2 regions of the Rhodococcus sp. UNC363MFTsu5.1 genome follow, and region 2 is predicted to be linked to the other one. Evidence: riboswitches for the same ligand, from Rfam matches in the RefSeq annotation. Region 2 holds a riboswitch; the other holds the start of a gene.
The links. A riboswitch is a leader RNA that binds a small molecule or an ion and turns the genes downstream of it on or off. The one in region 2 is predicted to bind cyclic di-AMP.
Positions count from the first base shown of each region.

Region 1 (6,488 bases), on a different contig from region 2:
GACAAAGAAGATCGTCCTCATAGGCACCCTGGGGCTGCTGATCGCGCTCGCCGGGTTCGCGGCCGTAGTCACCGCGCTGGTGCGGGGCGCCGACGAGGAGCCGCCGACGGTCACCGCGTTCGCGGGCGGCAAGTCCCTCGTGGTGGAGCCGACCCAGTACTGCAACCTCTACCTGGAGGACTGCGTGGAGAACCCCGTGGCCGAGCTCCAGGTCCCCCGTGGCAAGCCGCTGCAGATCTCCCTGCCCGGCGACATCGCCGACGGGCTGTGGCGAGTGGTGATGGTCTACCAGCTGGACGACGGCAGGGTTGGCGTCGACGAGCGGTACCACACGCCGGGCGAGTCCCTCGCGATCACCGTCGAGACCCCGGAGGGCATGCAGCTCAACGGCATCGAGATCCAGCAGCCGTCGGCCGTCGTCAACGAGCAGGGCCTGCCGTTGGTGCACGCGACGTGGGCGATCAAGACCGCCTGATCTGGTACGCCAACGCCGAGGGGCACCGTCTCGCGACGGTGCCCCTCGGCGTTGCTGTCGGGTGCGGCTAGCTGTCGAGCTCGCGGGCGACGGCGCGCACGACCTCGGAGATGCGCTGCGCGGTCTTGCGGTCCGGGTACTTGCCCTTGCGCAGGTCGGGCTGCACCTTGGCCTCGAGCAGGGTGATCATGTCCTCGACCATGCCGTGCAGCTCGTCGGGCGTGTGCTTGCGCACCGCGTCGTCCTTGCGGGCGCCACCGCCCTGCCGGATCGAGGGCGCCGGATCGAGCACCTTCAGGCTCAGCGCCTGCGGACCACGACGTCCCGCGGCCATCCCGAACTCGACGCGCTGGCCCGCCTTCAGTCCCTCGACACCGTCGGGCAGCGCAGACGAACGGACGTAGACGTCCTCCCCCTCTTCCTGGGAGAGGAAGCCGAAGCCCTTTTCAACGTCGTACCACTTGACCTTGCCGGTAGGCACTGCGTTCACCTGCTCATCTACATAAATGAACGCGCCCCACCGTTTTGCGGGACGCGATGGAGCGAGTCTACCCCCGCGTGCCCCTCCCGGGCACCGGGGTTTGCGGGGGATACGGTTGGAAGGTGGTCAGCCAATCCTCTCCCCGCGGCAACGGTCTCTTCCGTGCCGCGCTCCTGTTCTTCTTTGTCGGCGTGCTCGCCATCGTCGCGATCTTCGTGGTGGCCGCGACCGGCCACGAGCCCGGACTGGCGCTGTATCTGATCGCCCTCGCCTGCCCGGTCGGGTTCGTACTCGGCATCATTTTCGCGCTGCGGTCCGGGCGCCGCGTTCGAAGAGAGGGAAACCAATGAGAATCCTGCTCAACATCATCTGGCTGGTCTTCGGTGGACTCTGGCTCGCGCTCGGCTACTTCGTCGCAGGCATCATCTGCTGCATCCTCATCATCACCATCCCGTTCGGGATCGCGTCGTTCCGGATCGGTGTCTACGCGCTGTGGCCCTTCGGCAAGACGGTCGTCGACAAGCCGACGTCGGGAATCGGCTCGCTGATCGGCAACGTGATCTGGCTGATCGTGGCCGGTATCTGGCTCGCCATCGGCCACGTGGTGAGCGCCGTCGCGATGGCGATCACGATCATCGGGATCCCGCTCGCCATCGCGAACCTGAAGATGATCCCGATCTCGCTGATGCCGCTCGGCAAGGAGATCGTGGACGTCGGTTCGACGCCCACGACGTCAACGAGCTTCCCGGCATGACGCCGCAGCCCCGCGCCACCCCGGCCGCGGGGCGCGCGCTCCCCTCCCACCCACTGTTCCTCGGCTCACTCGCCGCCCTCGCCCTCGCCGTGATCGTGGCGCACGACCGGGTCGTTCCGATGGGATACCCGCTGTGGGGCCTGTTCCAGAACGGCCTTGACCTGCTCGTCTACCGCAGCGGCGGCGCCACCGTACTGCGCCCCGTCGGGCTCTACGACCACGCGCTGCACGGCGGCATGTGGTTCACCTATCCGCCGTTCTCCGCAATCCTGTTCGCCCCGCTCAACGCCGTGTCAGCCGAGCTCACCACCATCCTCGGATATCTCGCGAACTTCGGGATCCTCTACCTCGTCGTCCTGCTGTGCTGGCGACAGCTCGGGTACCGGCAGGACCGGCGGCTCTACGTGGCGACCGGGCTGATGACGGTCGTCTTCACCTGGCTCGAGCCGGTCCGCACCACGATCTGGCTGGGCCAGATCAACCTCCTGCTGATGCTGCTGATCGTGTGGGATCTCGGACGCCCCGAGGGCAGCAGGCTGCGCGGCATCGGCGTCGGGATCGCGACCGGTATCAAGCTGACTCCCGGCTTGTTCATCGTCGAACTGCTCGTCACCCGGCAATGGCGCGCGGCGGCGACCGCGATCGCCGGTTTCCTCGCGACCGTCGTGGTCGGGTTCGTGGTGATCTTCTCGGACTCGTGGTCCTACTGGACCGCGGTGATCCTGCACTCGACGCGAATCGGCGAGACCGCGTGGCCCGCCAACCAGTCCGCCGCCGGGGTGCTGGCCCGCTGGCTGGACGTCGCGGACCCGCCACTGCTGCTGTGGGCGCTCTGCGCGGCCGCGCTGACCGCGCTCGGGCTCGGCGCCTCCTGGCTGGCCCACAAGCGCGGACAGGCACTGCTGGCCACCACCCTCTGCGGGTTGACCTCCGCGGCGGTCTCACCGTTCTCCTGGGGCCATCACTGGGTGTGGTTCGTACCGCTGCTCGTCCTGGCGATGCACCGCGCGCTCGGCGCCGGACGCGCGACCGCCTGGCTCCTGCCCGCGGCACTCGCGCTGCCGCTGCTCTGCTGGACCCATGAGTTCCCGGACGGCGTGCAGGCGATCGGCCTGTTCATGGTCCCCACCTCCGACGCCCTAGCTCCGTTCTTCGCGGCGGTGTACCCCCTGATGTTCATCGTCATCGCCGTCGCCACGTTGGTCGCGCTGCGCCCGGGCCCGCGGCGACGCCGCGCGGAGCCCGAGGTCAGCCCCGATCGAAACTGTGATCTACCTCACATCACGGTAACGTAACAGGACGGTCTCGGACCGAGGCGACCCAATCTGAGCTGCGAATATGTTCGGATTTTCGGGCGAAACGCCGAAAGAATCGAAATTTAGGTAACAGATGACTACACGGCCTCGGCCACGTACGGTCATCTGCGGCCGGAGAAGTTCGGCCAGATCCGATCCGCCGCGCCAAACCTCGTCCCGCGGAACCGGATTCCTACGAGTTACCCAGGGACGAGGACGGGGGACCCACGTCCCCGGTGGACACCGAGGAAAGCGCGCAAGTGCATTCCTCTTGGGGTGAAGCCAGACCCGCACCATCCAGGAGCGGCGAGGCCGGGCGACCTCTCAGCCCGAACCCGACAGCTGACCTCGCAGGCGCGTGAGGAGAGGAAAACCCGCATGAGCACTGGACGCCATCGCAAGCCCACGAACACCCGCCGCAACGCAGCCAAGGTCGTCGTGACCGGCGCAGTGTTGGGCGCAGCCGGCGCGGCCTTCGCGGCCCCGGCCAACGCAGCCCCCGATTCCGACTGGGACCGCCTCGCGCAGTGTGAAGCCGGCGGCAACTGGGGAATCAACACCGGCAACGGCTACCAGGGTGGACTGCAGTTCTCCCCCAGCACCTGGAACGCGCACGGTGGTGGCCAGTACGCCGCGACCGCCAACCAGGCCACCCGTGAGCAGCAGATCGCGGTCGCCGAGAAGGTCCTCGCCTCGCAGGGTTGGGGCGCATGGCCGTCCTGCTCCTCGAGCCTCGGACTGACCAGCGGCTCGACCCCGCGCTCCGCCCCCGCCGCCGAGGTGGCTCCCGCACCCGAGCTGCCCGCCGTGACCAGCCTCCCGACCACCGATGGCGCAGCCGACGTGCTCGACAGCCTCGACAGCGCACTCGATGCGGTCCAGGCCAAGGGCATCGCGATCGACCCGCAGATCGAGGCCCTCTACGAGCAGGCCAAGCTGAACCCCCAGGTCATCGACTTCCTGAAGGCCAACTCGGGTCTCCTGCCCCGCTGAGACTCCCCCTTCACGTGAAAGGCCCCGCACCTACGAGGTGCGGGGCCTTTCACGTTCGATATCCGAGGTCAGCGATTGATGACCGTGTGCGGGTGGGTGTAGGGCAGTTCGGAAACGGGGAGGGGGAACTCGGTGTCCTCCCCGAACGGGGACAGCCCACCGGAGCGGCTCGACGAGAGCTCCGTGACGGCATGATCGCCATCCTGGAGTTCCGGTGCCGGCCAGCCTGGATCTACGTATCGCTTGCTCGAATTGTTAGCCACAGTCCCATTTTGGCAGGAGCTCGCGCCGTGGTACACCCCAGGTCTCTAATCTGATAGTTGATGACCGATACCGAAGGTGCTGCCCCCGCCGCCGAATCACCTCACGGCGCCGCCGTGCCCGACAGCCTGCTCGCCTGGCTGACCGCGAGGACCGATGCGGAGCTGGCCGAGCTGCTCAGGCTGCGCCCGGATCTCGCGGTGCCGCCACCCGCGAACCTGGCGGTCCTTGCCGCGCGTGCCGAACAACGCGCATCGGTGCTCCGGGTGGCCGACGACCTGAACGTCCTCGAGCTCACCGTGATCGGGGTGCTCTCGCTCGAACGCGGCGCGGAGGTCGGGGTCAGGCGCGAGGTCCTCGCGGAGGCGCTCGCCGGACGGGCGCCGGTCAAGGCCGTCGACCGGGCCCTGAAGTCGCTGCGCGCCCGGGCACTGGTCTGGGGCGCGCAGGTGCTGCGGGTCGTCGCGACCGCGAACGACGCCGTCACCTGGCGGGTCGACCGGCCGCAGGAGCCGATGACCGCAGCGCAGGTCATCGCGGGCCTTGCGACCGTGACCGATGCCGAGCGCAGGCTGCTCGAAACCCTGGCCACCAGCTCGCCGATCGGCCGCACCCGCGACGCGGCGCCCGGCACCCCGCCGGACCGGCCCGTGCAGCGTCTGCTGTCGCTTGGCCTGCTGTCCTGGGTGGACGAGCAGACCGTCGAGCTGCCCCACCAGGTCGGCCAGGCGCTGCGCGGCGAGACGATCACCGACCCGATGGCCCTCACCCCGCCGCCGATCCGCACCAACAAGCAGAAGATCGCGGACGTGAACGCGGTCGCGGCGGGTGAGGCGCTCGAACTGATCCGGCACTGCGAGGACCTGATCGCGGCCCTCGGCGATCAGCCTGCGCCGACCCTGAAGGCGGGCGGTCTCGGGGTCCGCGAGACCAGGCGACTGGCGAAGGCGGCAGGCGTCGACGAGAACCGGGTGAGCCTGATCGTTGAGCTGCTGGCCGCGGCAGGCCTGATCGCGAGCGGCGCCCCCGACCCGGTTCCCGCCACCGACACCGGCGACGACTACTGGGCACCGACGGTCGCCGCGGATGCCTGGCTCAACACCGGCACCGCACAGCGGTGGTACACCCTCGCCCACGGCTGGCTGGAGATGCCACGCAGGCCATGGGTGATCGGGCTGCGCGATCCCAACGACAAGGCGATCGCCGCGCTGTCCGAGGAGGTGCGCGCCTCCGGCGCACCCCGCGACCGCAAGTTCGTGCTCGAGCTGCTCGGTGAGCTCGCCCCTGGGCAGGGCGCGACCACGTCCGAGCTCGCCGCGCTGGTCGCGTGGCGGCGCCCGCGCTGGTCCGGCCGGTTCGGTGCGGGCGCCGTCGAGCACACCGTCGCCGAGGCGGCCGCGGTCGGCCTGATCGGCCGCGGCGCGCTCGCATCGCCGGGACGTGGGCTGCTGCACGGGGCCACCGCGGAGGCGGTGGTCGCAGAGATGACGGCGAGCCTGCCGGCCCCCATCGACTACGTCCTGGTGCAGGCGGACCTGACGGTGATGGCCCCCGGCCCGCTCATCCCGGAGCTGCAGGAGCAGATCACCCTGGTCGCGGACATCGAATCGGCCGGCGCGGCCACCATGTACCGGATCCGCGAGGACAGCGTGCGACGGGCGCTCGACGCCGGCAAGAGCGCCTCGGAGCTGCACGCGCTGTTCGAGAAGCGCTCGAAGACGCCGGTGCCGCAGGCCCTGACGTACCTCATCGACGACGTCGCGCGCAGGCACGGCCAGCTGCGGGCGGGGGTGGCGTCCTCGTTCGTCCGCTGCGAGGACCCGGCGTTGCTCGCCGAGGTACTGGCCTCCGCGGTGGCCGAGCAGCTCGCGCTGCGTGCCCTTGCCCCGACCGTCGCGATCTCGCAGGCCCCGCTGAGCGAGGTTCTCGACCTGCTCCGCTCGGCCGGATTCGCACCGGCGGGAGAGGACTCCTCCGGCGCGATCGTGGACCTGCGACCGCGCGGCGCCCGAGTGCCGCGACGACGGACGCGTCCCGCGTTGCGGATGCCCGCCGTCCCCACCGACGACCAGCTCGGGTCACTCGTCAGCCAGCTGCGTGCCGGCCAGCGGGCGGCAACCGCCCCGCGCGGTCAGGGTGTGCGTTCGGACGGCAGCCGGGCAGGAGGCGCCGCGACCATGGCACTGCTGCAGCTGGCGGCGAAGGTCCGGCGCAGCGTGGCGATCGGCT
Region 1 is NZ_JMLO01000006.1:206,295-212,782, forward strand. It holds gene BR31_RS0110780 (DUF2771 domain-containing protein) at 1-475, shown strand, start outside; gene BR31_RS0110785 (cold-shock protein) at 543-956, opposite strand; gene BR31_RS0110790 (hypothetical protein) at 1,079-1,306, shown strand; gene BR31_RS0110795 (YccF domain-containing protein) at 1,303-1,710, shown strand; gene BR31_RS28225 (glycosyltransferase 87 family protein) at 1,707-3,005, shown strand; cyclic di-AMP (ydaO/yuaA leader) riboswitch at 3,174-3,378, shown strand; gene BR31_RS0110805 (transglycosylase family protein) at 3,384-3,998, shown strand; gene BR31_RS32160 (hypothetical protein) at 4,067-4,261, opposite strand; gene BR31_RS0110810 (helicase-associated domain-containing protein) at 4,322-6,488, shown strand, end outside.
Region 1: linked by a shared signal. The riboswitch ahead of BR31_RS0110805 (transglycosylase family protein) and the one ahead of BR31_RS0118195 (NlpC/P60 family protein) in region 2 are both predicted to bind cyclic di-AMP.

Region 2 (6,488 bases):
TGCAGGTAGTCGGGCATGCGACGCTGGTGTCATGGAACGAGTGCGGTGGTGGCGCAAGCGGTTCGGGCGGCGTCGGGCGGTGCCGCTCGACGTGACGCGGACCGATCTGGTGGTGGTGGCGTCGAGCTTCGACGACGCCGAGGCGTGCAGCAGGGCGCTGGAGCGGGCGGAGGCGTCGGAGCCCGGCTGGATGGCCGAGGCGGACGCCGTCCTGAGGCACCATCTGCTGCTGCCCGCGGATCAGGTGCCAACCGCCGTCGAGCTCGCGGGGCAGGACCGCTACACCGTCGCGGCGCCGGACGCGCCGGTGTCGGGCGGCGGCGACCCGGCCGGGGCGGAACAGGGGACCGAGGAGCTGGTGGCATTGGTCCTGCAGCGGGTGCAGCTACTCGACGCGCTGCACTGCTCGCAGGAGCGCTCCCGGATGGCGGGGCTGGCGCAGCGCGCCGGCGGCCGTGTCCTCGGATGGGATGCGCTGCAGCCGCCGCGGAAACCGGTTGCCCGTACTGACTAAGCTTCGTCCTCGATTGTGCTGACGGCGACGACAATGAGGCGGTTGCGATGGGGAGTTGGCCAGAGGTGCTCGGTGCGCTGACGGACGGACGCGATCTCGATCCGGGGACCGCGGCATGGGCGATGGACGAGATCATGTCGGACAACGCCACCTCCGCCCAGATCGCGGCGTTCGGCATCGCACTGAAGATGAAGGGCCCGACCCCGTCGGAGGTGACCGGTATCGCCGACGCCATGCTCGCGCACGCGCGCACGATCGACGTCGACGGTGACGCGGTGGACGTCGTCGGCACCGGCGGTGACCGGCAGCAGACGGTCAACATCTCCACGATGGCCTCGGTCGTGGTGGCCGCCGCGGGCATCCGGGTGGTCAAGCACGGGAACCGGGCCGCATCCTCGAAGAGCGGCGGCGCCGACGTGCTCGAGGCGCTGGGAGTGCGGATCAACCTGAGCCCGGACGCCGTCGCGCGGTGCGTGCGTGAGGTGGGGATCGGGTTCTGCTTCGCGCCGACCTTTCATCCTGCGTTCCGGTTCACCGCAGGCCCGCGCAAGGAGATCGGCATCCCGACGGTGTTCAACGTGCTCGGACCGCTGACCAACCCCGCGCGGCCGCGAGCCGGTCTGATCGGCTGCGCCTTCCAGGACCTGCAGCCCGTGGTGGCGGGGGTCCTCGCCCGCAGGGGCAGCAGTGCGCTGGTGGTGCGCGGCGACGACGGACTCGACGAGATCACCACCTCGACCACGAGCACGGCGTACGTGGTGTCCGGTGGGCAGGTGCGCGAGGACAGCATCGATCCGACGGCGCTCGGGATCGAGCGGGTGCCGCTGTCGGCGCTGCGGGGCGGGGACGCCGAGGCGAACGCGGTGATCGCGCGGGCGGTGCTGGGCGGCGAGCGGGGCGCCGTGCACGACGCGGTGGTCCTGAACGCGGCGGGCGCCATCGCCGCCCACAGCGGCCTGTCGGATGACCTGGACAGCGACCTGCGCGCGGGCCTCGAACGGGCCGTGCGCGCGATCGACAGCGGCGACGCGGCGGCGCTGCTCGACCGCTGGGTCGCGGTCTCCACCGAACTGGCGGACTGACGCCCGCCCGGTGCGGGAGCCGCCGTCGGCCGAAGCCGAACGGCGGGCCCGCGCCGAATCACTCGCCGATGGAGAAGGCGGCCTCGACGTCGGCGCTGGCGTAGGAGCGGAAGGCGATGTGGGTCGTCGTCTGCACGACGCCGTCCACCTTGTTGATCGCGCCGGTGACGACCTCGGCGATCTGGGCGTGGTCTCGGACCTTCACGATGGCGATCAGGTCGACGTCACCCGCGCACGAATAGACCTCGGACACCCCGGGGATGTCGGCCACCGCCTGCGCGGTCTCCGGGATCCGGTGCGCTTCGGCGTGAATGAGGACGATGGCGTTGATCATCTCGCTCCTTGGCTGCGGTGGCGTCCTATCTATAGGGAGGGCCGCGTGGGTGTCTCCCTATAGATGGGCGTCCGGCTCTGTTCTTTCCCCTGTCACCCTAGGCGGTGCCGGCTGCCGCGGCGGCGCCCCGCGCCACGGCGCACCATTGCAGCCAGCCGCCACCGCCGCGGGCGGGTTCGGCGTAGCCGTGGCTCGCGCGCACGATCCGGACCCCTGGCGTCTCGAGCCAGCCGGCGATGAGCGCGGCCTCGCCCGCCGTGGCGCCCCGCAGCGGTGACGGCTCCTCGATCACGGTCTCGGCCGACAGGGTCAGCGCCTCGACGACCGGCATCGGCGGCACGCCGCGCTCCGCGACCCCGGCGGAGGCGAGCCTGCCTGCCCGGATCACCGCCAGCTCCCATCCGCCGGAGGGGGAGGGGCGCGCGGCGACGAGCTCGTCGACGGCGGCCAGGCTCGCGAGGCGCTGGGCTCGCCGGAGCGAGAGCGCCAGCGCGGTGGTGCGGTCACGAAGCCGCGCCGCGCTCTCGAACAGTTCGGCGGCCGCGAGTTCCTCGATCCGGGTCCGCAGTCCGTGCAGTGGCGCGTCGTCGGTTCCCCGGATGAGCGCGTGCGCGGAGTCCGGCGCGTGGCGGTACTCGGCCGCGCTCTGTGGTGTGCCCCCGGCGGGACAACCGCCGACCGCGCTGTCGGGACAGTCGGGCCCGTGCGGCTGGTCATCGCGAATTCTCTTGGTGCACGTCCTGATTCGGCAGATGTCGGCGATCGTGGCGGCGACCTCCGCCGCGTCCGTCCGTGAACTGAACGGGCCGAGGGCGTCCTCGGTCGCTTTGCGGGAGATCGCGAGCCGGGGGAACGGCTCGGCGGTGGGGGTGATCCACCACGCCCGGCGGGGGAACTTCGAGCGCCGGTTGTACGGAGGTGCGTGCGCGCCGAGCAGCCGGAGTTCGCGCACCGACGCCTCGAGCGCGTGCGCGCACTCGACGTGGTCGACCCTGGTGGCCAGCGCCACCATCTCCTTCATCCGTGCGCGGGTCTCGGATCCCGTGAAGTAGCCACGCACCCGGCGCTGCAGATTGACCGCGGTGCCGACGTAGAGCACCTCGTCGGACGGGCCGCGGAACAGGTAGACGCCGGGGGTGCGGGGGAGGTTCGCGGCGAGCCCGCGCTTGCCGCGCTGCGCCGCGGAGACGTTGGGGAGGTAGTCGACCAGCTCCGCATAGCTGTGCACGCCCAGGTTGCCGACCCGTTCGATGAGCCCGTGCAGCACGTCCACCGTCGCCCTGGCGTCGTCGAGGGCCCGGTGGGTCGGCTTGGTGCTGACGTCGAAGAGGGCGGCGAGGGCCGAGAGCTTGACGGAGGGCGCCTCGTCCCTGCCGAGCACCCGGCGGGCGAGCTTGACGGTGCACAACACCTGGAACGGGGGCCAGGGCAGCTCGCAGCGGGCCGTGGCGGCCTTGAGGAAGCCGATGTCGAAGGGCGCGTTGTGGGCGACGAGGACGGCGCCCCGCGCGAACTCCAGGAAACTCGGGAGCACCCGCTCGATTCGCGGTGCCCCGATCAGCATGGCGGTGGTGATCCCGGTCAGCTCGACGATGTACGGGGGCATCGAGCGGCCGGGATCGACGAGGGTGGACAGCTCGCCGATGACCTCGCCGCCACGGATCTTGACCGCGCCGATCTCGGTGATCGCGTCCTCGCCTGGCGCGCTGCCGGTGGTCTCGAGGTCCACGACGACGAAGGTGGTGTCCCGCAGCGGGGTGTCGAGCTCGTCGAAGCTCAGCTGGACGTTTGGCGGACTCTGCGGGCTCACCCGGCTGAGGCTAGGGGTGGCCACCGACAGGGCCCACCTGCCGCGGTCGTCGCGTCGTCGGTGTCGGACCTGGCCGCTAGTTTCCGTCGCAGAGGCCTCCGAAACGCCGCGAGGCCACCGGTAGAGACGAGGATCACAGTGATTGTCGATTGCAACGACTGCGAGGTTCGTAATACCGCGTGCGGTGACTGTGTGGTGACGGTGCTGCTCGGGCCGCCCGGTGTCCGGCCGGGGGTGCGGGCGGTGGACTCCGCCGGGTCGGCCCGGATCAGTATTGAGCAGGACGAACGGGTTGCTCTGGACGTGCTCGCCGATGTCGGGCTGGTGCCGAGGCTCCGGTTGGTGCGGGCCGTGGATGCCACGCAGACCGGTCGGTCGTTATCTGTCCGTGACCCGGGAGTGGCGTAGCGCGCATTTCTGGGCGATATGTCCGAATCGGCCCACTGGTCGGGCGTGTTGGGTCGACAGGGGCTGGACGCTTTCGTAATCTTCCTGAGACCTAGCGGAGTCTTGCCACACCATCCGGTGCGGCATCGCCAGGTACCGCCTAATCGATCACTCGAGAGAGCGATCGTGCCGGGAACCCAAGTTTCTCTGGGGTGAATCCCGTCGGAGCGCGATATGCGTGCCGCCGGGTAGGGCTGATCTTCCCAGCCCGAACCCGTCAGCTAACTCGGTCGGCGGATGAACGGAAGAAACGGAGTAACCCTTCTCGTGGCTTCATCCACTACCCAGCGTTCCGTGCGCCGCATCGCGGTCGCCAGCGCGCTGACCTTCGGTGCCATCGCAGTCTCTGCCGGTCCGGCGCTTGCCGAGCCCGTCACGATCTCTGGCATCGGAACCTTCGACATTCCGGGTGTGCCTGCCCAGACCATCCAGGTCCCCGGCCTCCCTGTGCTGCCCGGTGCCCCCGGCGCTCCTGCCCCCGCGCCCCTGGTCTCCGCAGGTGACAAGGCCGTCCAGGCCGCCGCGAGCAAGATCGGTTCGCCCTACGTGTACGGCGCCTCCGGCCCGGATGCCTTCGACTGCTCGGGTCTCGTGCAGTGGGCCTTCAAGCAGGCCGGCATCAACCTGCCGCGCACCAGCTACGACCAGGCCTCGGCGGGCACGCCGGTCTCCACCTCCGCCCTCAAGCCGGGCGACGTGGTCTCCTTCTACGGTGGCTCGCACTCGGGCATCTACGCGGGCAACGGCGAGGTCATCCACGCCGCGACCTCCGGTACCCCGGTCAAGCGCGCGCCCCTGTCGTCCATGCCGATGGACGGCGCCCGCCGCTACTGAGCGTCGCGCACGAACCCCCGTGGTGGGCCCGAACCGTCTGTGACCGTTCGGGCCCACCACGTTTTTGTCGGTGGTCCCGCGCCCGTCGCGCGGTGCTCGGCGTGAGCGGAAATTGCCCCCACAGTTCGGGTGGACATCGCCGTATGCCATTCCGTAACCTGTCTGAGACCTTCCGAAATCTTGCCGCGTCACCCGGCGTGGCATCGGTGGTCACCACCACACCGGATCGGGCGCCGCAGGCGCCGATCCGGTACCGGGGACGCAGTTCGCCGGGGTGAATCTCCCGCTCGGACCTCGGTTCGTTGGGCAGGGCTGATCTTCCCAGCCCGACCCGTCAGCCAATCCGGTCGACGGGCAGTGGAAGAACGGAGTACCAGCTTTCGTGGCGTCACAGAGACTGAAGCGATCCACCAGCGCAGTGCTGGCGACGGGCCTGCTGTCCCTCGCGGCTGTCGCGGTCCCCGCGGGTACCGCAACCGCGGATCCCGCGCTGGAGAATCCGACAGCCGCGCTCGAGAAGCTCTCCGAACTCTCCCGCACGTCCGAGCAGACCAACGAGGCGTTGCACAACGCCCAGATCGACCTCGAGTCCAAGACCGCCGTCCAGCGCGACGCCGAGGCCAGGCACGCCGCCGACGAGCACCTGTTGACCGAGGCGAAGGCCAGGATCGCCCAGTTCCAGCCCGCGGTCGACAAACTGACGACGGCCAGCTACCAGGGCGCCCGCGTCAATCGACTGTTCGCGGTGATGATCTCCGATTCCCCGCAGCAACTCCTCGACCAGATGTCCACGCTCAGCGTGCTCTCCGCGGACACCGCGGCCCAGGTTGGTCACTTCAAGCAGGCCACCGATGAGGCCGCGACCGCGGCCGAGGCCTCGCGTCAGTCCGCCGATGCCGCGCGCACCGCCACCGAGCAGGCCAGGTCGATCAGCGACGACCTGCAGAACAAGCAGAGCGACCTGCAGGCGCAGATCGCGCAGGTCACCCAGGCGTTCGGCGCGTTGAGCAGTTCGGAGAAGTCCGCGCTCGCGGGCACCCCCTTCCCTCCGGGATTCGATCCGCAGACCATCCTCAAGGGGCTCACTCCCGGGTCGAACTCCGGCGCGCTGCAGGCAGGCATGACCCAGGTCGGTAAGCCGTACGTCTGGGGTGCCACCGGTCCGGACGGGTACGACTGCTCGGGCCTGATGGTGTGGGCGTACAAGCAGATCGGCAAGACCCTGCCCCGCTCGAGCCAGGCCCAGGCCGCCGGCGGCGTGCCGGTCTCGCGCTCGGAGCTGCAGCCGGGCGACCTGGTGCTGTTCTACCCCGACATCTCGCACGTGGGCATGTACGCAGGCAACGGCAACATCCTGCACGCGTCCACCTTCGGTGTTCCGGTCAAGGTCGCGCCGATGGACGCGTACCCGTTCTACGGCGCCAGACGGTACTGAACGCCGTACCGGACGTCCCGCCGCGGCAGCCA
Region 2 is NZ_JMLO01000024.1:3,828-10,315, forward strand. It holds gene BR31_RS0118170 (hypothetical protein) at 32-514, shown strand; gene trpD (anthranilate phosphoribosyltransferase) at 562-1,596, shown strand; gene BR31_RS0118180 (Lrp/AsnC family transcriptional regulator) at 1,655-1,930, opposite strand; gene BR31_RS0118185 (DEDD exonuclease domain-containing protein) at 2,028-3,740, opposite strand; gene BR31_RS29165 (hypothetical protein) at 3,936-4,148, shown strand; cyclic di-AMP (ydaO/yuaA leader) riboswitch at 4,275-4,439, shown strand; gene BR31_RS0118195 (NlpC/P60 family protein) at 4,455-5,021, shown strand; cyclic di-AMP (ydaO/yuaA leader) riboswitch at 5,252-5,390, shown strand; gene BR31_RS0118200 (C40 family peptidase) at 5,404-6,456, shown strand.